DNA from 3 places in the Streptomyces sp. NPDC004647 genome. Region 3 is predicted to be linked to each of the others. Evidence: riboswitches for the same ligand, from Rfam matches in the RefSeq annotation. Region 3 holds a riboswitch; each other region holds the start of a gene.
What was found. Region 3 has a riboswitch for thiamine pyrophosphate ahead of thiC (phosphomethylpyrimidine synthase ThiC). Riboswitches for the same ligand answer to the same signal wherever they lie in the genome.

Region 1 (9,826 bases), on a different contig from region 3:
GCGGGCACCTGCGTGAACTGGCCGGAGTTGATGTACCAGACGCCGGCGCCCACGCCGAACACCAGCAGGACGGCCGCGATCACCGCGAGGGCCCCGCGCCGGGGCACACGGCGTGCCGTCCTGGCTGGGGCGGCACGGTCTCCGGGCGGAGGCATTTCCAGCCGGCTCGTCCGGTTCAGCGCGTCGTCATCCGCCGGGGCGGGGCCGCCCGGCCCGGTGCCGTGCGCCACCGGCCGGGGGATCACACTCGTACGGTCCTCGGAGCCGGTCAGGCCGGCGGTGACGGCCTGCGGGGGGACCGCGTCCAGCTGCTCGTCGCTGAGCGTGTTCCGTGCCTCACGCGTACGCGCCAGCAGCGCGACGGCGTCGGCGGGGCGCAGCTCGGGGCTGCGGGCGGCGGCCGCCGCCACCAGCTCGTCGAGTTCGTGGGCCAGCCCGGGAACCGCCCCGGACGGCGGCGCGACGTCCTCGTGGAGGTGCTGGTAGAGGACCTGGGCCGCGGTGCCGCCGTTGTGCGGCTTGGCGCCGGTGAGCATCTCATACAGCACGACACCGCAGGCGTAGACGTCCGCGCGGGTGTCGGCGGTGCCGTGCTCTATCTGCTCCGGCGCGAGATAGGAGACGGTGCCCAGCAGGGAGCCGGAGGAGGCGTTCGTGTTGGTGTCCACGGCCCGCACGAGCCCGAAGTCGGCGACCTTGACGCGGCCGTCGTCCCCGATGAGGACGTTCTCCGGCTTCATGTCGCGGTGCACCAGGCCGGCGCGGTGGGCGGCGCCGAGCGCGGCGAGGACCGGCTCCAGGATGTCGAGGGCGGCGCGGGGCTGCAGAGCGCCGCGCTCGCTCAGTACGTCGCGCAGCGTGCAACCGGCGACGTACTCCATCGCGAGATAGACATACGTCCCGTCCGTGCCCTGGTCGAACACACCGACGACGTTGGGATGGGCGAGCCGGGCGACGGACTTGGCCTCGCGGATGAAGCGGTCGACGAACGCGCCGTCCGAGGCGAGGCCCGGGTGCATCACCTTCAGGGCGAGCACCCGGTCGAGCCGGGTGTCCACGGCCCGGTAGACCGTGGCCATGCCACCTACGGCGATTCGTGCCTCGACCCGGTATCGGCCGTCGAGCACATGCCCGACGAGCGGGTCCTGCAGGGTCGTATCCACGATCCCGCAGTCTACGAGCCGCCGCGGACACGGCCGGACACCCGGGCCGGTTCGGGCCAGGACTGCAGCCGAACAGTGACAGCGACGGACCCGTGCATCCCGGGCCGCCGCCGGATCCCGGGCGGTGAGGGGTGCGGGCGGCTTCAGGCGTGCGAGGCGGCGGCGATGGCCGCCAGCTCCTCCAGTGCGGTGGTCCAGGCCATGCCCGCGTACTCGGCGTGCCGGCCCTTCTCCTCGTCGGAGACGTCGAGACTGCCGATGCCGGTCTCGGCCACGGTGAGGCGGGTGCCCCGGCCCTCGGGGGAGAGGATGAACTCGACGAGAGTGGAGTCACCCGATCGGGGCGGTACGTCCGGGTTCACAGCCATACGGAAGCTGAAGCGGAAGGGCGCTTCGACCATCTCCACCCGGCCGTGGAATTCGCCGTGCTCGTCCCAGCGGAAGCGCAGGGCGCCACCCGGGCGAAGATCGAGCTCCGCGCCGCCGAAGGCGTACCAGGCAGTGATGTGCTCCGCGGCGGTCAGCACGCGCCATACGCGGTCGGCGGGCGCGGGCACGTATACCTCGCGCTCGACGCGATCGGGGACCTCGGGGACCTCTGGAACCACCGGGACCACCTCCGGTTCCACGCTACGGCCTGCCCCGCCCTTCCCAGCGGATCAGCGCGCTGCGTCCCGGCCGGACCGCCGCTACCCGAACGCGGGGCGCTCGGGGTCGAGCGCGGCCAGGCCCTCGGCCGGCGAGGAGGCCTCGGCGAAGTGGCGGCGCGGGATCCGGCCCGCGCGGTGTGCCAGCCGCCCCGCCTCCACGGCGTGCCGCATCGCCGCGGCCATCAGCGCGGGCTCCTGGGCCCGGGTGACCGCTGAGGCGAGCATCACCGCCGCGCAGCCCAGCTCCATCGCCAGTGCCGCGTCCGATGCGGTGCCCGCCCCGGCGTCGAGGATCACCGGCACGCGCGCGTGCTCGGTGATCAGCTGGAAGTTGTGCGGGTTGCGGATGCCGAGGCCGGAGCCGATGGGCGAGCCCAGCGGCATGATCGCGGCGCAGCCGGCGTCCTCCAGCTTGCGGGCCAGCACTGGATCGTCATTGGTGTACGGGAGCACGGTGAAGCCGTCGTCGACCAGGATCTCCGCCGCGTCCAGCAGTTCGACCGGGTCGGGCAGCAGGGTGCGCTCGTCCGCCACGACCTCCAACTTGATCCAGTCGGTGCCCAGCGCCTCGCGCGCGAGGCGGGCGGTGAGCACGGCCTCGCCCGCCGTGAAGCACCCGGCGGTGTTCGGCAGGACACGGATGCCCAGTCTGCCGAGCACGGACAGCACCGAGCCCTGCACGGTCGGATCGAGACGGCGCATCGCCACCGTGGTCAACTCGGTGCCCGAGGCGGTCAGCGCCCGCTCCAGAACGTCCAGGCTGGGGGCGCCGCCGGTGCCCATGATCAGCCGGGAACCGAAGGTCGTATCGCCGATGGTGAGGGTGTCGGCGGCTGCCGAGGGCGCCCCGCGGAGGACGGCGGTGTCGGCCATGGTGTCGGATCAGCCTCCCTGGACTGCGGTGAGGACCTCGACGCGGTCGCCGTCGCCGAGAGCGGTGGTGGGCCACTGGCCCCGGGGCACGACGGTCTCGTTGAGCGCGGCCGCGACTCCCGAGGGCGCCGTGGTGAGGGTCGCGACGATCCGGTCGAGCGTCGTGCCGTCGGGGATCTCGCGCGGCTCGCCGTTGAGGGAGACGGTCATACGCGCTGCTCCTGCCGTACGGGGTCGCCCGGTGCGTGCGCGGTGGCCGTGGAGCGGGTGGGGCGCTCACCGGGGGAGAACCTCAGCGGGGTGAACGGGCGGGCCTCGTCCGGAAGTTCACCCGTGACCAGCAGTTCCGCCATGGCGTCGCCGGTGACCGGGGTGAGCAGCACGCCGTTGCGGTGGTGGCCGGTGGCCAGGTGGAGTCCGGGCAGCGCGGTCGGGCCGAGCAGCGGCGCGTTGTCGGGGGATCCGGGGCGCAGGCCCGCGCGGGTCTCCGTGAGGGGCAGCTCGGTGATGCCGGGGACCAGCTCATGGGCGTCGCGCAGCAGTTCGTACACGCCGCCCGCGGTGACGGTGGTGTCCCAGCCCAGTTCCTCGCTGGTCGCACCGAGCACCAGCTCGCCGTTCTCGCGCGGCACGAGGTAGACATGCCCCCCGCGCACCACGGCCCGTACGGTCCGGGAGAGGAACGGCGCGTAGGGCTCGGGGACGCGCAGCCGCAGGACCTGGCCCTTGACCGGGCGGACCGGTGGCAGGGCCTCCTCCGGAACCCCGTCGAGCTGTCCGCTGCGACTGCCCGCGGCGAGGACGACCTGCCCGGCGGCGAGCCGCGTGCCGTCGTCCAGGACCGCTCCGGCTGCCCGGTCGTTCCCGACGGACAGCCGCCGGGCCCAGGCGCGGTGCAGCACCACTCCGGCGGCTTCACAGGCTGCGAGCAGCGCCGCGGCGAGCCGGCGCGGGTCCGCTTGATGGTCCCCGTCCACCCGCAGCCCCCCGCGGACACCGGGCGCGAGCATGGGTTCCAGACGCCGGCATTCGCGTCCCGTCAGCCACTGCGAGTCGAGACCGGAGCGGAGCTGGAGTGTGTGGAGCTCCCGGAGGTGGGCGCGGTCGTCGGCATCCAGAGCGACGGCGAGGGTGCCGCAGGTCCGGTAGCCGATGTCCTGGCCGCTCGCCTCCTCCAGCTCGGCCGCGAAGGCCGGGTAGCGCTGTGCCGAGGCGAGGTTGAGGCTCAGCAGGCCCTCCTCGCCGTAGTGCAGCTCGGTGACCGCCGCGAGCATTCCGGCGGCAACCTGCGCGGCGCCCCCACCGGGTGACGGGTCGGCGACGGCGGTACGCAGACCGCGCTGCGCGGCCCGCCACGCCGTGACCAGACCGATGATCCCGCCCCCGATGACGAGGACGTCGTACGTGTGCGAGTGCGGTTGCGTGTGCGAGCGCTGGTGTGGCGCGGTGCGGGCAGCGGAAGTCGCGGTGCTGCCAGGAGAAGTGCTGCCGTCGGGCGCGTGCATGGGCGTCCAGCCCCTCCCTTCGCCGGCATGACCCGGATCAGGTTCGTACGGTCGGAGGCCGCTCAGCCTCCCTCTCAGCCCGGTCCGTCCGGGCTCCCGCGAGTGCTCTACGGTGGCCACCCTAACGCCCCGCCTCGATGCCCAGTAAGGGAGCGGCCCCGCATGACCCGATCTCTGGACGGACTCGTCCTCGCTCCCGTCGCCGACCAGGCACCGGGCCAGGTCGGCACCCGGACCCGGTTCGAATACCACGAGGCACGGGGCCGGATCTGGGCCGACTACGCGGGCGGCGACATCGTCCGCGGATTCCTCCTCGGCACCCGCGAGAAGGACCGGCTCGACTTCCGGTACGTCCAGCTGAAGCAGGACGGCAGCACCTCCTCGGGCCACTGCGAGAGCACGGTCGTCGAACTGGACGACGGGCGTATCCGGCTCGAGGAGCGCTGGGAGTGGGAATCGCAGCGGGGCAGCGGCACCAGCGTGGTCGAGGAGACCCGCCCCTGATATCCACATGATGCGGTGTCAGAAATCTCGACGCGCGCGTGTGCTGCAGGTCCGTACCGCCGTCCTACAGTGATCGTGTGAGCAAGGACAGGCAGCAGACAGCGCAGCGGGTCGTGATCGTCGGCGCGGGCATGGCCGGCGTGCAGACCGCCATTGCCCTGCGCGAAGAGGGCTGGACCGGCGTGATCACTCTGCTGGGCGCCGAGCCGCATCAGCCGTACGACCGGCCGCCGCTGTCCAAGGAGGTGCTGCTCGGCAAGGTCGACGGCTCCGCATTCAAGGTCGACTTCCCCGCGCTGAGCATCGAATTGCTGCTCGGACGCCAGGTCACGGCGCTGCGCCCGACCGAACATCTCCTGGAGACCGAGGCCGGGCCTGTGCCGTACGACCGGCTCGTCATCGCGACCGGCGCCGAGCCGATCACCCTGCCCGGCACGGAGGGCGTGCCCGGCGTATACCTGCTGCGCACCCTCGACGACGCCGAGCGGCTGCGCCCGGTCCTCGCCGAGCAGCAGGAGATCGTCGTGGTCGGCGCGGGCTGGATCGGCGCGGAGTTCGCGACGGCGGCGCGGGAGGCGGGCTGCGTGGTCACCGTCGTCGAGGCCGCCGACCGCCCGCTCGCCGGGGCCCTTCCCGCCGAGGTCGCCGAGCACATGAAGGCCTGGTACGCGGACAGCGGCGCCCGGTTGATCACCGGCGCGCGCGTCGCGGCGGTCGAGCCCGGCGCGGTGCAGCTGGCGGACGGGGCCCGGCTGCGCGCGGACGCCGTGCTCGTGGGAATCGGCGCGCGGCCCGCCACCGACTGGCTGGCCGGATCGGGCGTCGAGCTGTCCGAGGACGGCGCCGTGCGCACCGACAACCGGCTGCGCACCACCGCGCCGGATGTCTATGCGGTCGGCGACTGCGCTTCCTTCCCCTCGGCCCGGTACACCGAGCGGCTGCTCGTGCACCACTGGGACAACGCCCTGCAGGGGCCGCGCACGGTCGCCGCCGACATCGTGGGGGGAGAGACGTCAGGGGCGGTCTACGACCCGGTGCCGTACTTCTGGTCCGAGCAGTTCGGCCGGTTCGTGCAGTACGCGGGACACCATGCGGGGGCCGACCGCACGGTGTGGCGCGGTGACCCGGACGGGGCAGCCTGGACGGTGTGCTGGCTGCGCGAAGGCGTGCTCGTGGCGCTGCTCGCTGTGGGCCGGCCGCGCGATCTGATGCAGGGGCGCAGACTCATCGAGCGGGGCGCGAGGATCGATCCCGAACGGGCCGCGGACCCCGCTGTACCGCTCAAACTGGCCGTTCTCTGAGTTCCGGGGGAGCGAGTCGGCGGAGTGAAGCGGCCACGCCAGGCGGGCCACGCCCGGCCGCGCTCGGCTACCGACTGTCAGCCCGGGATGGCAGGCTTGTTCCTGTGACCGAGATTGACACGAAGACCGATGCGCTCGTCCCCGCCTGGCTCACCCTCCCCGACATCGCCGAGCGGCTCGGCGTCGAGGTGACCCGCGTCCGGCAGCTGGTCAAGGAAGGCCAGCTGATCGCGGTGCGCCGTGGCGAGAACCGAGTGCTGCAGGTGCCCGCTGACTTCATCGGCGACGGCAAGGTCGTCAAGGGCCTCGCCGGGACGCTGACGCTCCTCAAGGACGACGGCTTCACCGACGAAGAGATGCTGGAGTGGCTCTTCACTCCGGACCCGACCCTGCCCGGCACCCCCGCGCAAGCCCTGCGCGAGAATCGCGGCACGGAGGTGAAGCGCCGCGCCCAGGCGCTCGCCGTGTGACCGAATGAACCGCAGGTGTACGGGCCGGGAGACGCCGGCCCGTACACCGCCGATCCCGGGGGGGACCCACCCATGGCCACCGCCACCGCCGCTGCGTCCGTCTCCGCACGCGAGCGGCTCGCCGATGCCCGGCTCTATCTGTGCACCGACGCGCGCAAGCGCCAAGGGGACCTCGCGGAGTTCCTGGACGCGGTGCTCGCGTCCGGCGTGGACATCGTGCAGCTGCGGGACAAGGGCATGGAGGCGGGCGAGGAGCTGGAACACCTGGCGGTGTTCGAGGACGCCTGCCGGCGGCACGGCAAGCTGCTCGCGGTGAACGACCGGGCCGACATCGCCCACACTCTGGGCTCCGATGTGCTGCACCTGGGACAGGGCGACCTGCCCGTGCGCGCCGCCCGCGCCATTCTCGGTGCGTCCGTGCTGATCGGGCGCTCCACCCACGCCGAGGCGGAGGTGGCCGCCGCGGTCGCCGAACCCGGCGTCGACTACTTCTGCACCGGCCCCTGCTGGCCCACGCCCACCAAGGCCGGGCGTCACGCTCCGGGCCTGTCGCTGGTGCGCTACACGTCCGAGCTGGAGCCCGTACGGCCCTGGTTCGCCATCGGCGGCATCGACGCGTCCAACCTCGATGAGGTGCTGGACGCGGGGGCGCGGCGGGTCGTGGTCGTGCGGGCCATCACCGAGGCGGACGACCCGGGCGCCGCGGCGGCGGATCTGGCGGCGAGGGTGCGCGAGTGCGTCTGAGTGCCGCCGGGCGCGGTGCGTGACGGGACGAGTTGTCCGAGTGGTGGACGAGATCCCGGCCAACCGGTCATATCGTCGTGTTTGATTGGGGCTCCGCCGCCTCGGTCGATAGCCTGCGGGTATGGCCCTTGGCACTGCTTCCACCAGGACGGATCGCGCGCGTACCGTCCGTGACCTGCTTGCCTCAGGCAAGCGGTCCTACTCGTTCGAGTTCGCCGCCCCCAAGACCGAGAAGGGCGAGCGGACGCTGTGGAACGCCATCCGCCGGATCGAGGCGGTCTCGCCGACCTTCGTCTCCGTGACGTACGGAGCGGGCGGCTCCTCCCGTGAGGGGACGGTACGGGCCACCGAGCGGATCGCGACCGACACCACGCTCACCCCGGTCGCGCACCTCACCGCCGTCAATCACTCCCTCGCGGAGCTGCGCAACGTCATCGGGCAGTACGCCGACGCAGGGATCCGCAACATGCTGGCCATTCGCGGCGATCCGCCCGGTGACCCCATGGGCGAGTGGGTGCGTCATCCGGAGGGCGTTCAGTACGCGGCCGACCTGGTACGGCTGATCAAGGAGTCGGGCGACTTCTGCGTCGGTGTCGCGGCCTTCCCGGAGATGCACCCGCGCTCGACGGACTGGGAGAACGACGTCCGGCACTTTGTCGACAAATGCCGCGCCGGCGCCGACTTCGCGATCACGCAGATGTTCTTCTCCGCCGATGACTACCTCCGGCTGCGCGACCGGGTCGCGGCGGCCGGCTGCACCACCCCGATCATCCCGGAAATCATGCCGGTCACGAACGTCCGGCAGATCGAGCGGTTCGCCCAGCTCAGCAACGCGTCCTTCCCGCCCGAGCTGTCGAGTCGGATCCTCGCGGTCAAGGACGACCCGGCGGCTGTACGCTCCATTGGGATCGAGTACGCCACGGAGCTGTGCGCGCGGCTGATGTCCGAGGACATCCCCGGGCTGCACTTCATTACCCTGAACCACTCCACGGCAACGCTTGAGATCTACGAGAATCTGGGGCTGCACCAGCAGTCCTGACGATCGGCGAGAGAGGGGCGTATATGGGCTGGACGGTCCTCTACATCGCGTTCGGCATCGTCGCGTTGTGGCTGCTCGGAGAGGTGCTGCTGCAGTACAAGGCCCGGCTGCGGTGGCGGCTGCTGGCGTTCGCCGGGTTCCTCGGCGTGGTCCTCGGAGTGCTGCTTCCGTCGGTGCCCGTCATCGGGGTCGGGGCGATCACGTTCGCCATCGGGCAGACGTACGTCACGCTCTCCTTCCGGCGCGGCTTCTCGACGGGCTGGGCGATCGGCGGCAGCCCCGGCTCCAGCCGGCGGCGCAAGGACGAGATGCCTCCGTTGGAATCCGATCCCACGCTGGAGGTTTCCGACCTCGAGGCCATGCCGCCGATGCAGGAGCAGGACGGGTACGGGCTGGACGGGCCGGAGAGCGGAACCGGCCAGGAGGTCTACCAGCCGCAGCCGCTGCCGGACGACACCGAGCAGTACGGCGTGTACAGCGACTCCGGGTACAACAACTCCGGGTACAGCGACTCCGGGTACAGCGACTCCGGGTACGGCACCGACCCGCAGAGCCCGTACGCCACCTACGGCGAGTACAGCCAGGACGGCCTGGTGGGCCAGGGCGGCTACGCGAACCAGTACGACTACGGGAACGGGCAGTATGCCGCGTACTCCGACCCGTACATCGGCGCCGCCGGGGCGCAGCAGTACGACCAGTACGCGTCCTACGGCGGGCAGCAGTACGACTACGGCACGGGTCAGTACGCGGCCGACCCGTACGGAGCGCCGGCCGATCAGCAGTACAGCCAGACCCCGCCCGGCGGTGTCTGGGTGCCGCAGCAGCGGGACGGTGAGCAGCCGCCGGTTCCCCCGATGCCGGACGAGCAGCCCTACCCGTACCAGCAGGACTACAACAACGGCTACGGCGAGCAGTACCGCTACTGACCCGCCTGTCCGGCCTCCCGGTCCCGGCCCCCGGCCCGGCCGCCACCCTGGCCGCCCGGTAGGGCGGGCCGGGGCCGGACGTCCGCCGTCACTGGGAGCCGCGCCAGTCGTCGCCTTCGACGATCAGGCCGGCGACCAGCGCGCCCGACATCCCGGCGTGCGCGAGCCCGCCGCCGGGATGCGCGGAACCGCCCGCCAGATACAGCCCGGCCAGCGGGGAGCGGTTGTCGGCCCGGAGAAATTCCCCGCGAGCCCCGGCCAGCGCCGGGCCCGGCAGGGAGCCCCCCGGGGCTCCGGTCTCGCGTTCGGTGTCCACAGGGGTCCGCACCTCGCGCCACATCACCCGCTCGGCCAGACCGGGAACCGCCGCGTCGGCCGCCGCCACGACCTGATCGGCATACCGCTCGGTGAGGCCCGCGGCGGTCCAGTCCATCGCCCCGGCCTCGTCCCGCTCCCAGTCGCGGTGCCCGTCACCGGCGAGCCGGTCGGTCCCGGCGGCGGGGCGGTGGCGCGGCACGGTCACGGTCAGCACGACCGGCTCATGAGCGTCGTCCGGCCGCAGCGACGGGTCGTCGGGGCGCAGCACGGTCACGGTGGGGAGGGCGCACGGGCTGCCGGATCGCCCGTCGAGCGCGGCGAGTTCGGCCGCCG
Region 2 (9,826 bases), on a different contig from region 3:
CGCCGCGGCCGCGAGTCCTCCCACCACCAGGGCCATCACCGTGGCCACCACCGCGTACTGCAGTGAATTCCACACGGCCTGCAGCGGGGCCACGACGAAGGTCCCGCCGCTCGCGGCCGCCGACTCCAGCGCCCGGTAGAAGGTGAGTCCGTACCCGCCCGGGGCGGCGAGCGAGCGTTCCACCAGCACACCCAGGGGCAGCACGATCAGCAGTGCGATGACGGCCAGTACGCCCCCCAGCAAGGCCCATTGGCCGGTGCCCCGCGGTCGCCGCGCGGTGGAGCGCGCGTCCACCAGGGCCAGGGCCGTCTCGCGGCGCCGTACGGTCCAGGCGTGCAGCGCGAGCACACCGGCCACGGCGGCGAACTGCACCAGGGTGAGTACCGCGGCGGTCGGCAACTCCAGCAGCTGCGCGGTCTGCCGGTAGATCTCCACCTCCAGCGTGGCGTAGCGCGGCCCGCCGAGAATCTGGACGGCGCCGAAGGAGGTGAAGGTGAAGAGGAAGACCATCAGACCGGCGGCGGCCACGGCAGGTCCCAGCGCGGGCAACGTGACCCTGCGCCACGCGGCGAACCGGCCCGCGCCCAGAACCCGCGCGGCCTCCTCCTGGCGCGGGTCCAGCTGGGCCCACAGCCCGCCGACCGTACGGACGACCACGGCGTAGTTGAAGAACACGTGCGCGAGCAGGATCGCCCACACCGTGGTGTCCAGCCGGAAGCCCCAGAGCTCGTCCAGCATTCCGCCGCGCCCGAGCAGCGCCAGGAACGCGGAACCGACGACAACGGTCGGAAGCACGAAGGGCACCACGACGACCGCCCGCAGCAACTCCTTGCCGGGGAAGTCGAACCGGGCGAAGACGTACGCGCCCGGCAGCGCGATCGCCAGGGTGAGCGCGGTCGAGGCGGCCGCCTGCCACACGGTGAACCACAGCACCTGCAGAAGGTCCGGGTCGGAGAGCACCTCGCCGATCCGGCCGAACTGCCAGCGCCCGCCGACGCGTAGGCCCCGGGAGACGATGGCGGCCACCGGATAGGCGAAGAAGAGCCCGAAGAACGCGACGGGCAGGGCCATCAGCGCGAGGCGCAGCCCGGCCCCCGAACCCCGGGGGCCGCCCGCACCGCGCCGCCCGGGCTCCTTGGCGGCTGTTACTTCAGGACGAGCGAGGACCACTGCTTGACCCACTGCTCGCGGTTCTCGGCGATTTTCTCCGGGGCGAGGGTCGCCGGGTCGTCGATCTTCGCGCCGTACCGGGTGAACACCTCCGGCAACTTCGCGTCCCCGCGCGCCGGGTTGACGAACATCTGCAGCGGCACGTCCTCCTGGAACCTCTTGCTCAGCAGGAAGTCCAGCAGCGCCTTCCCGCCCTCGGCGTTCTCCGCGCCGTCCAGCAGCCCGGCGAACTCGGTCTGCCGGAAGCAGGTGCCGGTCGCCACCCCGGTCGGGCTCTCCTCGGGCTGCGGCTTCACACCCAGCACCTCGGCGGGCGGGCTGGAGGCGTACGAGACGACGAGCGGCTTGTCGCCCTTCCCCTTGCCGCCGCCGGAGCCGGAGAAGTGGTCGTTGTACGCCTGCTCCCAGCCGTCCACTACCTCGACGCCGTTGGCCCGCAGCTTCTTCCAGTAGTCCGGCCAGCCGTCGCCGTACTCCGCGGCCGTGCCGAGCAGGAACGCCAGCCCAGGGGAGGACGTGGCGGCGTTCTCGGTCACGAGCAGGTCCTTGTACTCCGGCTTGACCAGGTCGCCGAAGGTCTTCGGCGGAGCCAGCTTCTTGCCGGCGAAGTACTTGCGGTCGTAGTTGACGCAGATGTCACCGGTGTCGACGGGAGTGACCCGGTGCTTGTCCTTGTCGAGCCGGAGTTCCGGCCGGACCTGGTCGAGGCCCTTCGCCTCGTACGGGGTGAACAGGCCGGCGTCGAGGGCCCGGGAGAGCAGGGTGTTGTCGACACCGAAGAAGACATCGCCCTGCGGGTGGCCCTTCGTCAGGACGGCCTGGTTGACGGCCGCCCCGGCGTCGCCGCCGCGCAGCACCTTCACCGTGTAGCCGGTCTCCCGGGTGAACTGCTGCAGCACGGCCTTCGAGGCGTTGAAGGAGTCGTGGCTGACCAGGGTGACCGTCTTCGACTTCGAGCCGCCGGAGTCGGCTGAGTCTCCCGAGTCGCCGCAGGCGGTGAGCATCGTGATGCCCAGCGCGGCGGCCAGCGCGGTGGCGGTGGCTCTGATCGTGGTGGTGCTCACTGAAAGTTCCTCCTGGGTTACCAGGAAGAGACGCGGCCCCGCCCGGCGCTCGATGATGCGATGAGCGATGGCCGGGCGGGGCGCAACAGCTTGAGTGGCGACCGAACTCCCTACGCCGGAATGACCCGGTTCAGGTTCGAGGGTCTGCGGACTGACTGCTCCGCACTCTCAGCGCTGTGGCGCTCCCCTGTCGGAATGTGCATTTGTTCGAACACACACTAGCAACCGCGAGGGTGCTCCGACCCGGGGAGGGGACGGGGAACGGACGGGGTAGGGGCGCGAAGCGCTCAGCGCTCGGTGGCCGCCAGCTGCCCGCAGGCCCCGTCGATCTCCTGACCGCGGGTGTCCCGTACGGTCACGGGCACGCCGTGCGCCTCCAGCGCGGCGACGAACGCCTTCTCGTCCTCCGGCCGGGACGCCGTCCACTTCGACCCGGGAGTCGGGTTGAGCGGGATGAGGTTGACATGGACCCGGTGGTTCTTGAGGAGCCGCCCCAGCAGATCGGCCCGCCACGCCTGGTCGTTGATGTCCTTGATCAGGGCGTACTCGATGGAGATCCGGCGTCCGGACCGCTCCGCGTACTCCCAGGCCGCGTCCAGTACCTCGCGGACCTTCCACCGGGTGTTGACGGGCACGAGGGTGTCCCGCAGTTCGTCGTCCGGGGCGTGCAGCGAGACCGCGAGCCGGCACTTGAAGCCCTCGTCGGCGAACCTGTGCATCGCCGGCACCAGACCGACCGTCGAAACGGTGATCCCACGCTGTGAAATACCGAGGCCGTCCGGCTCGGGGTCGGTGAGGCGGCGGATCGCGCCGACGACCCGGTTGTAGTTGGCCAGCGGCTCGCCCATGCCCATGAAGACGATGTTGCTGAGCCGGGCGGGCCCGCCGGGGATCTCCCCGTCGCGCAGCGCCCTCATCCCGTCGACGATCTGGTGGACGATCTCGGCGGTGGAGAGATTGCGGTCCAGGCCCGCCTGGCCGGTGGCGCAGAACGGACAGTTCATGCCGCAGCCCGCCTGCGAGGAGATGCACATGGTGACCCGGTCCGGGTAGCGCATCAGCACGGACTCGACGAGCGTGCCGTCGAAGAGCCGCCACAGGGTCTTGCGGGTGGTGTCGTTGTCGCAGGAGATGTGCCGCATCACGGACATCAGCTCCGGCAGCAGCTCGGCCGCCAGCTTCTCGCGCGCCGCCGCGGGGATGTCGGTCCAGGCCGCCGGGTCGTCGGCGTACCGGGCGAAGTAGTGACGCGACACCTGGCCGGCCCGGAACGGCTTCTCACCGAGGGCCGCGACGGCCTCGCGGCGCTCGGCGGGAGTGAGGTCGGCGATGTGCCGCGGGGGCTTCTTGGCTCCGCGCGGCACGGCGAAAGTGAGTTCTCCGGGTACAGGCATGGTCCGACCAGTGTCGCAGATCGACCCGGGCGGCTCGGGCCACAGCGATGGGAGACCAGTCACCCTCGGGCCGCCTCGGTACCCGTCATCGTCGGCACGACCTCGTACGGCCCGGAGGCGGCCCGGATGTACGCGGTCATCCGCGCCGGCGGCGATCAGCCCGGTCCCCGAGCGCGAAAGCGGCTCGCCCCGGACAGTGTCCGGGGCGAGCCGCAAAGAGGCGCGCACATCTCAGCCGACGAAGATCACCATCAGCAGCCACACCACAGGCGCGGTAGGCAGCAGCGAGTCCAGCCGGTCCATGATCCCGCCATGTCCCGGCAGCAGCTTGCCCATGTCCTTGATCCCGAGATCCCGCTTGATCATGGACTCGCCCAGGTCGCCGAGGGTCGCGCTGGCCGCGACCGCCAGCCCGAGGATCAGCCCCTGCCACCAGGAGCCGCCGTCGATCAGGAACTGCATGCACAGCGCCCCGGCCACCATGGCAAAGGCCACCGCGCCGAGCAGCCCCTCCCGGGTCTTGCCGGGGCTGATGCGCGGCGCGAGCTTGTGCTTGCCGAACTGCCACCCCACCGCGTACGCCCCGGTGTCGCTGACGACGGTGAGCAACAGGAAGGTGAGCACCCGCCAAGCCCCGTCCTCTGCGGCCAGCATCAGAGCCACGAAGGTCGCGAGGAACGGCACGTAGAGGGCAGCGAAGACACCGGCGGTGACATCCCTGAGGTAGTCCTCGGGCGGCTCCGTCATGCGCCATACGAGGACCGCGAGCGCGGTGAGAGCCATCGCCACCGACGCGCCCTCGGCTCCGCGCACATAACCGGCGACGATCATGGCCGCGCCGCCGACGGCGAGAGGCACCAGGGGGACCCGGATGCCCTTCTTCTCCGAGAGCCGCGACGTCAGCTCCCAGAGTCCGACGACCACCGCGGCGGCGATCACCGCGACGAAGAGGGCCTTCACGATGAGCAGCGACGCGACGATCAGCGCGCCGAGGCCCACGCCCACCCCTATGGCCGCACGCAGATCACGCCCCGCGCGCTTCTTCTGCGCCGACGAGGGCGAGGACGACGCGGCGGGCTGCTGCGGCTGCCTGTGCACTGGGTGTTCCTCCGGCTGCCGCTGCTCGTCGCGGAACAGGGGGCCGCTCAGCCGAGCGGCCCCCCGGTCGCGGTCGTCCTGGTCTCGGCCTGCGCCGGGCACGATGGGCATGGGCCGAGTCTGCGCCGCGTCGGCAGCCCCGTACGCGGGACCCGCCGGGGGGAAACCCTGGTCGGACGCCCCCCAGAAGCCGGTGCCCGGCGGGGCACCCCAGGAAGAGTCGTTCATCAGACCTCGAGCAGCTCGGCTTCCTTGTGCTTGAGCAGCTCGTCCACCTGCGTGACGTACTTCGCGGTGGTGTCGTCGAGCTCCTTCTCGGCGCGGCGGCCTTCGTCCTCGCCGACGTCGCCGTCCTTGATCAGCTTGTCGATGCTCTCCTTGGCCTTCCGGCGGACGCTGCGGATCGAGATCTTCGAGTCCTCGCCCTTGTTCTTCGCGACCTTGATGTACTCGCGGCGGCGCTCCTCGGTGAGTTCGGGGAACGTCACCCGGATGATCCTGCCGTCGTTCGACGGGTTGACCCCGAGGTCGGAGTCGCGGATCGCCTGCTCGATGTTGCGCAGTGCGCTCTGGTCGAACGGGGACACCACCGCCATGCGTGGCTCCGGTACTGAGAACGAGGCCAGCTGGTTGATCGGCGTCAGCGCACCGTAGTACTCCGCCACGATCTTGTTGAACATCGCCGGGTGCGCACGCCCGGTGCGGATCGCGGCGAAGTCCTCCTTGGCGACCACGACGGCCTTCTCCATTTTCTCCTCGGCCTCGAGGAGGATCTCTTCGATCACCACTTGCTCCTGGTCTTTTGAGTGAGCACAGCTTCGCCCCTGCGCGCGTCTTCTCCTGCACGGTGTCCGACCGGCAGGCCCTTGTCCATCCCCGTGCCGGGCTGTTCGTGCGGCCCGGAGTTGCCCTTCCCCTCTCGGGGCACCGGCCGGAGCGTCAGGCCCGCGTCCCTTGGTCGCTGACGAGCGTGCCGATCTTCTCACCCTTCACCGCACGCGCGATGTTGCCCTCGGCGGTCAGCTCGAAGACGAGGATCGGAAGCTTGTTGTCCATGCACAGAGTGATGGCGGTGGCATCGGCAACCTTGAGGCCGCGGGTGAGCACCTCGCCGTACTCCAGAGCGTCGAACTTCACCGCGTCGGGGTTCTTCTTCGGGTCGGAGTCATAGACCCCGTCCACACCGTTCTTACCCATGAGCAGCGCCTCGGCATCGATCTCCAGGGCACGCTGCGCGGCTGTGGTGTCGGTGGAGAAGTAGGGCATGCCCATACCCGCGCCGAAGATCACAACGCGCCCCTTCTCCAGGTGCCGTACGGCCCTCAGCGGGATATACGGCTCCGCAACCTGTCCCATGGTGATGGCCGTCTGGACACGGGAGTCGATGCCCTCCTTCTCCAGGAAGTCCTGCAGAGCGAGGCAGTTCATCACCGTACCCAGCATGCCCATGTAGTCGGACCGTGCCCGGTCCATACCGCGCTGCTGAAGCTCGGCACCACGGAAGAAATTACCGCCGCCGATGACGACGGCGATCTCCGCCCCGCCCCGGACCACCGCGGCGATCTCCCGCGCCATCGCGTGCACGACGTCGGGGTCGACGCCCAGTGCCCCTCCGCCGGCGAATGCCTCACCGGACAGCTTCAGCAGGAAGCGGCGGCGTTTGCTGCCGTGGTCGCTGTTGTCGGCCTTGTCGGCGCCCTGATTCATGGAGATCTCCTCGTGCACATACGAGAAGGCCATTGCCGGTGGGATCTTGTCGAGCCCTCTGCGGCAATGGCCTCCTCGTCACATCTGCGGTCGTCCGGCGCATAGGCGGCCGACTGCACCCGACCCTAGCGGGTCGGGCGTATTCCGTCGCGAACGGAGCTGCTCGGGTCAGACGCCGACCCGGAAGCGGGCGAAGCGCTTCAGGGTGACGCCGGCCTCGTCCAGGACCTTCTTGACGGACTTCTTGTTGTCCTTGGCGAACGCCTGGTCGAGGAGCACGTTCTCCTTGAAGAAGCCGTTCACCCGCCCCTCGACGATCTTCGGCAGGGCGCCCTCGGGCTTGCCCTCCTCGCGAGCGGTGGCCTCGGCGACGCGACGCTCGTTCTCGACGGTCTCGGCGGAGATGTCCTCACGGGAGAGGAACTTCGGCGAGAACGCGGCGATGTGCTGCGCGACGTCCTTGGCGACCTCGGCGTTCTCCTTGTCCAGCTCGACCAGAACGCCGACCTGCGGGGGCAGGTCCGGGCTGGTGCGGTGCAGGTAGGAGGCGACGAAGCCGCCGGAGAACTGCGCGAAGCGGTCGAGGACGATCTTCTCGCCGAGGGTCGCGTTGGCCTCGTCCACGTACGCCTGGACGGTCTTGCCGGCCTCGATCTCGGAGGCGAGCAGGGTCTCCAGGTCAGCCGGGGAGGTCTTGGCGACGTGGGCGGCGATCTCGTCGGCGACGACGATGAACTTGTCACCCTTGGCGACGAAGTCGGTCTCGCACTTGAGCTCGACCAGCACGCCGGATTTGTTGTCGTCCGCGAGACGCGCGACGACCGCGCCGTTCTCGGCGCTGCGGCCCTCGCGCTTGGCGACGCCCTTCTGGCCCTTGACGCGCAGAATCTCGACGGCCTTGTCGACACTGCCCTCGGCCTCGTCCAGCGCCTTCTTGCAGTCCATCATGCCGGCGCCGGTGAGCTCGCGGAGCTTCTTGACGTCAGCGGCGGTGAAGTTCGCCATGGTCTGTCAATCTCTTCTCGGAAAGTCGATTGGATCTACGGGTGGACGGCGGGGGCACCTACCCCCGCCGTCATCAGCCGTGACGCTGCGGTGGTCCGCGGGGTGACCCGCGGACCGCCGCAGAAGGTCAGGCCTGCTCGGCGTCCGCCGCCGGGGTCTCGGCCGGGGCCTCAGCCGGGGTCTCGGCAGTGGCCGCGGCGGGGGTCTCGGCAGGAGCCTCGGCCGGGGTCTCGGCAGAAGCCTCGGCGGTCTCGGCCGGGGTCGCCGCGGGAGCCTCGGCGGCAGCCGGCTCGTCGGCCTTCTTGTCGCCCTCGAGCAGGTCGCGCTCCCACTCGGCGAGCGGCTCGCCGGCCTTCTCGCCCGGCTTGGTGTCGCCGGTGGCGGCGCCGGAGCGGGCGATGAGGCCCTCGGCGACGGCGTCGGCGATCACGCGGGTGAGCAGGGTGACGGAGCGGATCGCGTCGTCGTTGCCCGGGATCTTGTAGTCGACCTCGTCCGGGTCACAGTTGGTGTCGAGGATCGCGACGACCGGGATGTGGAGCTTGCGCGCCTCACCGACGGCGATGTGCTCCTTCTTGGTGTCCACGATCCAGACGGCGCTGGGCACCTTCTGCATCTCGCGGATACCGCCGAGGGTCTTCTCGAGCTTGGCCTTCTCGCGGGAGAGGACCAGGAGCTCCTTCTTGGTGAGGCCGGACGCGGCCACATCCTCGAAGTCGATGAGCTCGAGCTCCTTCAGACGCTGCAGGCGCTTGTAGACGGTCGAGAAGTTGGTGAGCATGCCACCCAGCCAGCGCTGGTTGACGTACGGCATCCCGACGCGGGTCGCCTGCTCGGCGATGGCCTCCTGGGCCTGCTTCTTGGTGCCGACGAACATGACGGAGCCGCCGTGCGCGACGGTCTCCTTGACGAACTCGTAGGCGCGGTCGATGTACGACAGCGACTGGAGCAGGTCGATGATGTAGATGCCATTGCGCTCCGTGAAGATGAAGCGCTTCATCTTCGGGTTCCAGCGACGGGTCTGGTGCCCGAAGTGGACGCCGCTCTCCAGCAGCTCCCGCATCGTGACGACGGCCATGGCCGTACTCCTTGCAATTCTCGGTTCCACGCCGGCCGGGCGGCCGCCGTGCTGCCTGACGCCCCGACGCGCCTGCCACGGAAAAGAGCTTCCGAGGACCGAGGGGCGCGGCCGCCGTGCTTCCCGAGAGGGATTGATGCAACGGCGGCGGGGCGTGCGAAGTCGACCCGGTGACCCGGATCGCCACCAGAAGTGTACGTGACCGCCGAACCACGGAGCGACACGCATAGAGGGCCCGGAACCGGACTCCGGGCGGACTCGGGGCACGATCGACTCGGAACGGGAGGAGCCGCCGTGGTTGCCATGGCACCAGCGGTGACACCGGCGCGCGGGTGCGGCTGAGCGCCTCGGACTCACGCTGCCTTGCGCTCACCCGCACGGGTGGCCGGGCTGTCCACAACCGGCCGGTAGTCCACAGATTGTTCCCATGATCCCCGCGAAGCCGGGGCGTGGGACATCGTCCGCTCATGGGACACAAGGACACTTCCCCCGCCCGAGGTCGTCGCCCTGCCGGCTGCCTCGCGCGCAGCGCACCGGGCATCCGGCCTCCGGTAGCCGGCGCCCGCCATCAGGCCGGTTCATGGCGGAGCTGTGCCGGGCCGTCGCGGTCCTGCTCCGGATACCGAAGACGCGATGCCCTGCTCACGGCGCCTGCGGCAATGCGCTTGGTCATGCCGCTCCTGCTCGGCGCCGTGCTCGTCGCCCCGCTGATCGCCTCGCTGGTCGCCTCGCTTGCCGCGCCTGTGGCGCCTGTGGCCTGGGCTGTGAGTGGTCCCGGTCCAGGGGAGGCAGCGCGGCGCCCGGCGGTCTTCGATGCGGTGGCCGCTACCGCGGCCGGCACGGTGTCCGGGACCGCGGCCACCCGCTCGGCAGAACACGGCGCCGAGGGCCGGGCGTGGCCCGTGGACGGCGCCGGAGGCAGCCTGCGCCCCATGATCGTCAAGGGCTGGGAGCCGCCGCCCTCCCCGTACGCGGCGGGCCACCGTGGGGTGGACCTCGCCGCGCGACCCGGCCGGACGGTACGAGCCGCCGGCGCGGGCCGGGTGGCTTACGCAGGCAGCGTCGCAGGACGCCGGGTGCTCTCGATCGAACTGGACGACACAGGCGCTCCCCCGCTCCGCATCACCTACGAGCCGGTACGGGCGAGCGTGCGGAAGGGTGACCGGGTGACGGCGGGGCAGCCGGTCGGAACGCTGGACGACGGTCCCTTCCACTGCCATTCCGGCTGCCTGCACTGGGGCCTGCTGCGGGGGAAGCGTTATCTGGACCCGCTGTCGCTCCTGCCGGCCCGGCTGCTGCGCGGCGGCCCC
Region 3 (9,826 bases):
GCACAGCTGGACGAGGAGGCCCGTCAGGACCACCTCTCCCGGTATCCGGTGCAGGCGATCACCCCGTACACGGTGCGGGACCGGGAGGCCATGCTGAACCGGCTCGCCGCTGTCCAGCCGCGGCAACCGGTCATCGAGCGGCAGGAGTACGCGCTCGGGACCGTGTGCGCGGCCTTTCCCGTCACCGCCGGTGCCGGAGCCGCCACGATGGCCATCTCTCTCCCCGTGCAACAGGCGGTACGGCTGGGGCCGGTGGCGGAGGAGTTGCGCAGAAGGATGGGGGAACTCCTCAACTCCCTTTCTTTCACTATCAGTATCTGAAAAATCACTCCTTGTGATCTTTCGGGGTGTGAAGCACGATGGCGACCATGCGTGACACCATCCAGGCAGAGCTGCTGATGAGCTTCCTTGTGTCCGACGAGCTCTCCTTCCGAATTCCGGTGGAGCTCCGGTACGAGGCGGCGGACCCGTACGCCGTCAGGTTCACCTTTCACCTCCCCGGAGACGCGCCCGTGACCTGGGCGTTCGCAAGAGAGTTGCTCCTCGACGGGCTGAGCACACCGAGCGGCGACGGCGATGTGCACATCCGCCCGATCTCGCAACGGCCGCCCTCCGATGTCTTCATCAGGCTCCAGGTCGGGGCCGAGTGCGCCGCCTTCCGCGCCGGCGCCGCACCGCTGGTGGCGTTCCTCAACCGCACCGACCGGGTCGTCCCCCTGGGCAAGGAGGAGTGGTACGCGGACTCCGACGGAAGTCTGGACGCGGCGCTCGACCGGATCCTCGCCACGGAGCGGAACGCGGGCTGAGCGGCCGCTGTCCGTACGCCTGCTTCCGGGATGCAGCCGCTCGTCCGTAGCCGGCTGCCCGTAGTCCCCGGCTCCCCCTGAGCGTCAGCGCTTGCGGCGGCGGCCGTGGCCCGTCCGTCCCGGCCCCGCCGGCGCCGGGCCCTTCGTCATGTCCGCACCGGGCGCAGGCCTGTCGGCCGAGACGACCAGCGCGGCGAGGCCCGTGGTCACCGGCACCGACGCGACCAGCCCGATGCTTCCCACCAGGGTCCGTACGATCTCCTCCGCGACGATCTCACTGTTCGCGACCGTCCCCACACTGCTCTGCGCGACCGAGAACAGCAGCATCAGCGGCAGCGCCGCGCCCGCGTACGCCAGCACCAGCGTATTGACCACCGAAGCGATGTGGTCCCGGCCGATCCGCAGGCCCGCCCGGTACAGCTGACGTGCCGTCATCGTCGGATCCGCCTGCTTCAGCTCCCACACCGCCGACGTCTGGGTGATCGTCACATCGTCCAGCACACCCAGCGAACCGATGAGCACGCCCGCCAGCAGCAGACCGCTCAACTCGATGTCCGGGAAGAGCCCGTGGATCAGACCGGTCTCGTCCGAGGTGTTGCCGGTCAGCTTCGCCCAGCCGATGAACAGCGAGCCCAACACCCCGATCAGCAGCAGCGATATCAGCGTACCGAGCACGGCGACGGACGTTCGGGCGGTGAGGCCGTGGCACATGTACAGCGCGATCAGCATGATGGCGCTGCTGCCGACCACCGCCACCACCAGCGGATTCGAGCCGTGCAGGATCGCCGGGAGAATGAAGAAGGACAGCACGGCGAAGCTCACGGCGAGCGCGATCAGTGCGAACAGACCGCGCAGCCTGCCGACGGCGACCACGGCGAGAGCGAAGATGCCCGCCAGCAGCGCCATCGGGAAACCGCGGTCGATGTCGCTGACCGAGTACTGCAACTCGCGCGGGGCGTCAGGGGCGTACGAGACGATCACGTCCTCCCCGTCGTCCAGCTGCCGGGGTGCGTCGGGCTGGACGATCTCGGTGAACGTCCGGCCCTTGTCCTTGCCCGAGGTGACCTCGACGGTCGCCTTCTCGCACGCGCCGCCGTCGGACGAGCCCTCACCGGGCGCCGACCGGGACGAGCCGCCGCCGGACGGCGGTTGCTGCTGCTGGACGTTGGCGTCCGCACAGCTGATCTTCTCGACCTTCACGACCCGGCCCGACTCGGTCTGCCGGTCGAACCCGACCCCGCTGGGCTTGTGCTCGGGGACGCCACCCGGCCAGAGCACGACGAGACCGGCGATGACGGCCGCGGCGAACGGGATCAGCACCGCCGCGATGACCTTGCGGAGGTGCTTCGACACGGGCGCGGGGGGCCCGTGGCTGTGGGAGTGCGCATGGGCATCGGGCGTAGGGGTCACCGCCCGATCATCGCAAGAACGACCCGGGGCCGCGGCCTGGCATGGCCGTTTTTCCTGCCGGAGTTGTCGCCCTTCTCCCGTTGTCGGCCTGGTTGTGCATGCGGTCTCACCGTCAGCGTCCGCCCGGCAGAGGCCCCGTCGCCCCGGGCCCTGCCGTGCCGGGAAGGACAGGGCAGGGCAGCCGTACGGGAGGCCCGTGCCGCGACACCTCTTTTCTCCCGCTGGAACGAACCGTTACCGTGGGGGCACTTTGCACACGCGGGAGCTCGGAGCACCGGGCTGAGAGGGCGCTACTGGATGGACCCGGGGAAACCCCCGGACCTCCGAGCTGCGTCGACCGCCGAACCTGTTACCGGGTAATGCCGGCGTAGGGAGTAGGTCTCATGACCGTTCAGGATGCACACACGCCTGCCTCCAACGAGGCGAAGACGATCGGGTGGCACAAGGGCTACCTGACCGGGTCGCGTCCGGACCTGCGGGTCCCGGTGCGGCAGGTGCACCTCACCAACGGGCAGGACGTCACGCTGTACGACACCTCCGGCCCGTACACCGACACCACCATCGACACCGATGTCCGCCGCGGCCTCGCGCCGTTGCGCGAGAACTGGATCATCGGCCGCGGCGACACCGAGGAGTACACCGGACGACCCCTGCGGCCGGAGGACGACGGCATCAAGCACACCTCGCCGCGCGGCGGGCTGAAGAACCTCGACGCGGTCTTCCCGGGCCGCCCGCGGCAGCCCCGGCGCGGCCGGAACGGAGCCGCCGTCACCCAGCTGGCCTATGCCAGGCGTGGCGAGATCACCGCGGAGATGGAGTACGTGGCCCTCCGCGAGAACGTCCCCCCCGAGGTCGTTCGCGAGGAGATCGCGGCGGGCCGCGCGGTGCTGCCGGCGAACGTCAACCACCCGGAGATCGAGCCGATGATCATCGGCAAGCGGTTCCTGGTGAAGGTCAACGCCAACATCGGCAACTCCGCGGTCACTTCCTCCATCGAGGAGGAAGTGGAGAAGATGACCTGGGCGACCCGCTGGGGCGCCGACACGGTCATGGACCTCTCCACCGGCCGCAACATCCACACCACCCGCGAGTGGGTGCTGCGCAACTCCCCTGTCCCCATCGGCACCGTGCCCCTCTACCAGGCGCTGGAGAAGGTCGACGGCAAGGCCGAGGAGCTGACCTGGGAGATCTACCGGGACACGGTCATCGAACAGGCCGAGCAGGGCGTCGACTACATGACGGTGCACGCCGGAGTCCTGCTCCGCTACGTCCCCCTCACGGCCCGCCGCAAGACCGGGATCGTCTCGCGCGGCGGTTCGATCATGGCCGCCTGGTGCCTGGCGCACCACAAGGAGAGCTTCCTCTACGAGAACTTCGAGGAGCTCTGCGACATTCTGGCGACCTACGACGTCACATTCTCCCTCGGCGACGGGCTGCGCCCCGGCTCGATCGCGGACGCCAACGACGAGGCGCAGTTCGCGGAGCTGAGGACGCTCGGCGAGCTCAACACCGTCGCCAAGTCCCGCGGTGTCCAGACGATGATCGAGGGCCCGGGCCACGTCCCGATGCACAAGATCAAGGAGAACATCGACCTCCAGCAGGAGATCTGCGAAGAGGCCCCGTTCTACACGCTGGGTCCGCTCACCACCGACGTCGCGCCCGCGTACGACCACATCACCTCGGGCATCGGCGCCGCGATGATCGCCTGGTGGGGGACGGCGATGCTCTGCTACGTCACGCCCAAGGAGCACCTCGGCCTACCGGACCGCGACGATGTGAAGACGGGCGTCATCACGTACAAGATCGCGGCGCATGCGGCGGATCTCGCCAAGGGTCACCCGGGCGCGCAGGAATGGGACGACGCGCTCTCCGACGCCCGTTTCGAGTTCCGCTGGGAGGACCAGTTCAACCTGGCGCTCGACCCGGACACGGCCCGCTCATTCCACGACCAAACGCTCCCGGCGGAGCCGGCGAAGACCGCTCATTTCTGTTCCATGTGCGGTCCCAAGTTCTGCTCGATGAAGATCTCCCAGGACATCCGCCGCGAACACGGCGGCGACCTTGCGCTCGATCCGGAAGCCGGGATGAAGCAGAAGTCCGAGGAGTTCGCGGCGAGCGGCAACCGTGTCTACTTGCCGCTGGCGGACTGACCACTACGTCATGGACCCGGCTCGCCGTTGTCACACGCGGGCCGGGTTCAACGTGTTCACTCCTTGGTCGGGACAGCGCTTTGCGTCGTCAGAGAAGCCTAGTAGAGGATCGAGGGCAAGTACGCTCCGGCCGGCTCGTTGTACAGGCCGATGGTCATCAGGCTCATGAGCTGTTGCACCTTGAGCTTGTTGTGCAGACACCACTGGAGCAGTGGGCTGTTGCTCGCAGGGACGAGGATTCCGGGGCCGCCGAAGGCGGGGGCCGCCGCGATGAGGGCCCGGATGTCCGCGGTGGTTTCACCCACGGCGTGGGAGAAGAACGCCAGATCCGTGGCGTAACCGGTGATCCGTCCGTCGTGTTCGACCACACGAGCCGTGCCCTGCTCGAGCGCGTCGACGACCTCGCCGCCGCGATCGACGCCGTGGACCCGCCGGCACAGATCGTTGCAGGACACAAGATCGGCGTCCATCGCCTCCCGCACGGCGTAGCCCGCAATCGTGCGCATGATCGGGGGTCCCTGCAGACAGGCGAGGGTTTCGCGGAACTCGAATCCGAGTCCCGCGTACAGCGCGAACGACCTGCTGTGGTAGCTGCTCTGCAGCAGGCGGATGCTCGGTACCCGGCGCTCATGCGGCACGGTCCATGACGTCCCGCATGAGCCGGCGGCCCACGCCCCGGTTCTGTACGGAAGGGTCGATGGTGACGGGACCGACGCCCACCACGGCCGAGCGTTCGTCAAGGAAGTTGCTGCCGACGATCCGCCCGTCGAGCTCGGCGACGACACTGTAGAAGCCCGGATGCCTCAGGGCCATCTCGGTGAGGGCGGCTCCCGCCTCCGGGCTGGGCACGTCGGGCGGAAACCCGTGCTCACGAGCAATGCCGGCGAAGGCCTCGAAACAGATCCTTCCGCATTCCCCGGCATCGGCCGCCGTGCCCGGGCGCAGTACGAGATCCATGATCGCCATCTCCCTCTTCGCACGGCCTGGGCACAGGGCTGCAGCTTGCGCCTCTTCTTCCATCTAAGAGAGCGTCGGCACCCTCTGCAACCGACAGGCCGTGTCCACGCAGGCGCCGGGACGGCGGCCGGACAAGGGGCGTCGGCCACTACTCGATCCAGCCTGATGATCTCTCGATGAAGATCTTCCAGAAAATCTGCCGCGAACACGTCGGCGACCTGGAGCTCGCTCCGGAAGCCGGGAGGAAGCAGAAGTCCAGGGAATGCGCCGCGAGTGGCACTCGTGTCCATCTGCCGTTGACCGACTCAGCCTTGGGGCAGGGCAGGTTCAGGAGCCCTTGGCGTCCAGGGCGTTGACGGCCTCCTTGGCGGCCGCGAGCGCGCCCTCGTGCATGGCCTCCGCGTCCGGGGCCTTCCGGGTCTCGAAATCGCTGCCGTTGTAGGTCAGCGTGACCACCGCGTTCTCCTTGCGTACGACCACCACCGCCGCGCGGGTCTGCTGTCCGTCGTCCTCGGTGAGTTCGGCGCCTTCCGAGGCTTCGTCGCCCAGGCCCGGCAGGGATGAGCTCTGCTTCCGTCCGTCGTACGCCTCACGGGCCGCCGGCGCGGGTGAGACCTCGAACGTCACGTCGAGCCAGCGGTAGTCGAAGCCCTTCAAGGCGTTCCAGGAGCAGCCCGTACGGCGCTTGGGGTCGCTGGCCTGAAGCTCCTTGCCGGCCGACTTGGCGCCCGGCACGAGCTTCTGGACGGTCTCCGCCGAGATGGCCTCGCACGGGGAGGGCGGCCTCTCGTAGGCCGGTCCGGTCGCTGCCTTCACGGACGGACGCCGGGAAGCGGAGGGCGCGGAGTCGGCCTCCGGTTGGGATCCGGTCGTCAGGTTCCAGCCCCCGACGGCGAGCACGGCGACGGGCAGCAGGCGGGCGGCCAGCGTGAGCGGCAGAGACAGCACAGCGTTGTTCTCTTCAGTCGTGAGGAGACGACGGAATATATGAGATTGCCATACGAATCCAGCCGCGAACAGACGCTTCGGTAACCGCTTCGCGCCGTCCATCGGTCCAGCGGGGGCCGCGGCGGATGTCCTCCGCCCGGCGGACCCGCCCGAGCCAGGCGCCGGACAGGGACTAGTCCGGCTGGTGTTCCGGGCCGCCGTAGTCCGGGCTCGTGTAGCCGGGGCTCTTGAAGCTCGGCCGCGGCGTGCTCTCCTCGGAACCGGATTCGGCGGCCGGGCTGCTGAAGCCCGGGCGGGAGTAGCCCAGGTGAGGCGTACGGCCGTGCAGGCCCGGGTCGCCGCCGTACGCGCCCTGGCCCGGCACCGGTGCCGTGGGATCGGCCAGCGCCTCGCGGAGGAAGGGCAGTACGCCGCGCTCCAGCAGCGCATGCCGCCAGGCCTCCCTGGCGCGGTCGACCTCGATGGAGAGTTCGTCCTCCGCCGAGGCCCGTAGGGAACTGGAGCCGTTGCGCAGGGCGGTGAGCAGCAGCCCGGCCATGGCGATGACGATGCCCGCGGCGGTCAGGGCCGCGAAGACCCAGCCCGCGTTGATGAGCGGGGCGGCGACCGCCTGGTCCTCGCTGACCGCCCCCAGCACATAGCCGATCAGAAGGAATATCACTGCGGCGGTGCCGGCCAGCACGGGGGCCAGGACGGCGAAGACCGCCACGAGCCCCGCGCCGGAGGAGGCTTGGGCGGCCTCGCCCATGGCGGTGGCGAGCCCCACGGCGCTGCTTCCGTGCTGTGGGGCATCGGCCGGCTCCGGCCGGGTCACGGGCGCGGGCGCCGGATCGCGCAGCTCGTCGCGGAGGTCGACGTATTGCTGGTACTCGGCAGCGGCGCAGGAGGATATGGCGGCCGAGGCGGCGAGCGCCATGGTGCGCAGCTGCTCGGCATTGAGCCGCCGGCCGATGGCGGCGAGATCCTGCCGTTGGTCGGCTGTGCGCAGCGCCTCTCCGAGGACCCGCTCGAATTCCGGGCGGTCCTCAGGAAGCAGATGCGGAGCGCTGTTCATGTGCATCCCCCGATGCTCCGTAGGCCGGCATGCCGGCTCTCACCGGACAGTTGGGCGGAAACGGAGGAGAGCCTGCTACGGATAAGCCGATGGTAGAGCGCTTTCGGCACGAGGTGACAGGGTGTTTCCGGAAAATGCCCCAGCTGTCGGCGCAGCCTCCGCGTTTCATCTGCCCCGATATGTGTCAGCCGGGCAGCGGAAGTTGAACGACCAGCAGCTTTCCGGCCATGGTGATGCCGCCGTCCATGGCGACCGCGAGTCCGTCGGCGTAGATGTGCGGCCCGTCCACGAGAGGGGCGCGGCTCTCTTCGCCGTCCTCGCCGTCCACCTCACCGAGCAGGTACGGGATCGGGCTGTGGCCGTGCACGATGCGCCGGCCGCCGTAGGCCGAGAGCAGCCGGTGCACCGCTTGCGGTCCGGTCTCGTCGCGGAAGGCGAAACGCTTGGTGAATTTGCGGAAGACGTCCCAGCACTCGTCGGCGTCGCTGCGCTGGAGGATCTCCGTGACCGTGTCGTTGACGGCTTCGATGGAGTCGCCGTACTCGAGGTAGGCGGTGGTGTCGGAGTGCACGAGCAGATGCCCGTCCTCCTCGGCGACGGCGTCGAGCCGGGCCATCCACTGGAGGTGGTGGTCCTCCAGGCGCTCCATGTCGGTGCGCTGGCCGCCGTTGAGCAGCCAGGCGGCCTGGAAGGAGGCGGTGCCCGCCCCGGAGTTCACCGGGGTGTCGCCGAACCGCTTGGCGCCGAGCAGCAGCAGCTCGTGGTTGCCCATCAGGGCCTTGCAGTAGCCGCCGGCGGCGGCGGCCTCGGCGGACAGCCGCATGACGAGGTCGATGACGCCGATGCCGTCGGGGCCGCGGTCGGTGAAGTCGCCGAGGAACCAGAGCCTGCTGTTGCCGGCGGCCCAGTGGTCCTCATCGTCGATCAGGTCCTGGGCGTGCAGGGCTTCGCGCAGGTCGTCGAGGTAACCGTGGACGTCGCCGACGACGTAGAGCGGGCCGAGGCCTTCGGCAGCGGCTGCGGCGCTCCCGGGTTCGTCCGAGGTGGCCGGAGCGACGGCGACCGTCGCCCGGTCGGTGACGGTGCCGCGCTGGATCACCGGGAGGTCGCGCTGGGTCGGCGTGTACTCCGGCGGGAGGTCCGGCGGGGTCGACGCGTCCAAAGGCGCGGGCGGCATGCCGTAGCCGGCCGCGGGCGGCATTCCTGCCGCGGCCCGCACTGCGGGTCCCTGACCGGCCCCCTGAGTCATCGACCCCTCCACCACCATCGCGCCGCCGTGCACCTGTCGGACCTGCCTGGTCGGCGGCGGTCCGCGGTGTCGTGCGCCCATCATAGGAATGCCACTCGCGGGTTGTGACGCACCAGGGGGCTGTCAATCGCGGCGGCGCTGACGATCTTCGGGGATTTCTCCTGAATTCTCCTGGTAGCGCCCTGTGGAGGGACCTGGCTCGAAGACCGGGAGGCCGGCTGGGCTCCGCGGGTCGGCCCAGCGGTCGGCCCGGTCGTCGGTTCCGCGGGTGGTCGCCGCACGTCCTCCCGCACGACCTCCCGTGCGTGGAGGCCGTGCGTGGAGGCCGTGCATGGAGTCCCGCGGTCAGCCCTGAGGGGCCGACCGCGGAGCGCTCACCGTGGTGCGCGGTGGGCGGCGTTGTGAGGAGCTCCGGACGATCAGCTCGGTGGGTATCACCTGCTCGACCGGCTGCTCGTGGTCCATGCCCTCGATGGCGTCGATGAGGAGTTGGACGACGGCGGTACCGATCCGGCGGGGTTTGAGGGAGAGCGTGGTCACGGGGGGATCGGTGGCGGCGTAGACGGTGGATTCGCTGCAGCAGATGAGCAGCAGATCGTCGGGTACGCGCAGACCGTAACGGCGCGCCGCCGCGAGCAGATCGGTGCCATTGGGGTCGAACAGCCCGTAGACGGCGTCGGGTCGGTCGGGTCGGGCGAGCAGCCGGTCGGCGGCGACGGCCCCGGCGCGCGGGTCGTGGGCCGGGTACTCCTCGTACACCGGGTCCTGGCCGACACGCTCGCACCAGGAGAGGTACGCGGTGGTGGACAGCCGGGTGTACGTGTCCGTGGTGGTGCCGGTGAGCAGGCCGATACGGCGGGCGCCGGCGTCGGCGAGGTGGTCGAGCAGGCCGAGGACGGCTGCCTCGTGGTCGTTGTCGACCCAGGCGGTGACCGGGAGAGAGCCGGCCGGGCGGCCGTCGGAGACGACGGGGAGGCCCTGCCGTACGAGCTCGCTGACCACCGGGTCCTGGTCGGACGGATCGATGACGACGGTGCCGTCGAGCGCCACGTTGGACCACACGTCGTGGCGGGAGGTGGCCGGGAGGATGACCAGCGCGTAGCCGCGCGCGAGCGCGGCTGAGGTGGCGGCGCGGGCCATCTCGGCGAAATACGCGAACTCGGTGAAGGTGAAAGGTTCATCCCCGTACGTGGTCACGGTCAGGCCGATGAGGCCGGATCTGCCGGTACGGAGCGTGCGAGCGGCGGCGGAC

Region 1: another riboswitch for thiamine pyrophosphate. It lies ahead of thiO (glycine oxidase ThiO); the one in region 3 lies ahead of thiC (phosphomethylpyrimidine synthase ThiC).
Region 2: another riboswitch for thiamine pyrophosphate. It lies ahead of ABZW18_RS25345 (thiamine ABC transporter substrate-binding protein); the one in region 3 lies ahead of thiC (phosphomethylpyrimidine synthase ThiC).

Annotation. Positions count from the first base shown of each region.
Region 1 covers NZ_JBEXKU010000003.1:171,859-181,684, forward strand. Annotated here, with positions in the region: gene pknB (Stk1 family PASTA domain-containing Ser/Thr kinase) at 1-1,163, opposite strand, end outside; gene ABZW18_RS02605 (SRPBCC domain-containing protein) at 1,307-1,771, opposite strand; gene ABZW18_RS02610 (thiazole synthase) at 1,853-2,686, opposite strand; gene thiS (sulfur carrier protein ThiS) at 2,696-2,896, opposite strand; gene thiO (glycine oxidase ThiO) at 2,893-4,191, opposite strand; TPP riboswitch at 4,189-4,301, opposite strand; gene ABZW18_RS02625 (hypothetical protein) at 4,354-4,695, shown strand; gene ABZW18_RS02630 (FAD-dependent oxidoreductase) at 4,827-5,996, shown strand; gene ABZW18_RS02635 (Rv2175c family DNA-binding protein) at 6,101-6,466, shown strand; gene thiE (thiamine phosphate synthase) at 6,539-7,210, shown strand; gene metF (methylenetetrahydrofolate reductase [NAD(P)H]) at 7,332-8,249, shown strand; gene ABZW18_RS02650 (hypothetical protein) at 8,273-9,175, shown strand; gene ABZW18_RS02655 (NAD(P)/FAD-dependent oxidoreductase) at 9,264-9,826, opposite strand, start outside.
Region 2 covers NZ_JBEXKU010000065.1:3,708-13,533, reverse strand. Annotated here, with positions in the region: gene ABZW18_RS25350 (iron ABC transporter permease) at 1-1,071, opposite strand, end outside; gene ABZW18_RS25345 (thiamine ABC transporter substrate-binding protein) at 1,146-2,174, opposite strand; TPP riboswitch at 2,324-2,433, opposite strand; gene rlmN (23S rRNA (adenine(2503)-C(2))-methyltransferase RlmN) at 2,522-3,628, opposite strand; gene ABZW18_RS25335 (phosphatidate cytidylyltransferase) at 3,860-4,954, opposite strand; gene frr (ribosome recycling factor) at 4,954-5,511, opposite strand; gene pyrH (UMP kinase) at 5,666-6,433, opposite strand; gene tsf (translation elongation factor Ts) at 6,602-7,438, opposite strand; gene rpsB (30S ribosomal protein S2) at 7,566-8,516, opposite strand; partial or broken gene ABZW18_RS25310 (M23 family metallopeptidase) at 8,984-9,727, shown strand.
Region 3 covers NZ_JBEXKU010000054.1:15,736-25,561, reverse strand. Annotated here, with positions in the region: gene ABZW18_RS23040 (IclR family transcriptional regulator C-terminal domain-containing protein) at 1-321, shown strand, start outside; gene ABZW18_RS23035 (SsgA family sporulation/cell division regulator) at 369-806, shown strand; gene ABZW18_RS23030 (YibE/F family protein) at 891-2,216, opposite strand; TPP riboswitch at 2,465-2,607, shown strand; gene thiC (phosphomethylpyrimidine synthase ThiC) at 2,600-4,366, shown strand; gene ABZW18_RS23020 (hypothetical protein) at 4,465-5,004, opposite strand; gene ABZW18_RS23015 (GNAT family N-acetyltransferase) at 4,994-5,323, opposite strand; gene ABZW18_RS23010 (hypothetical protein) at 5,651-6,271, opposite strand; gene ABZW18_RS23005 (hypothetical protein) at 6,444-7,331, opposite strand; gene ABZW18_RS23000 (metallophosphoesterase) at 7,510-8,502, opposite strand; gene ABZW18_RS22995 (LacI family DNA-binding transcriptional regulator) at 8,920-9,826, opposite strand, start outside.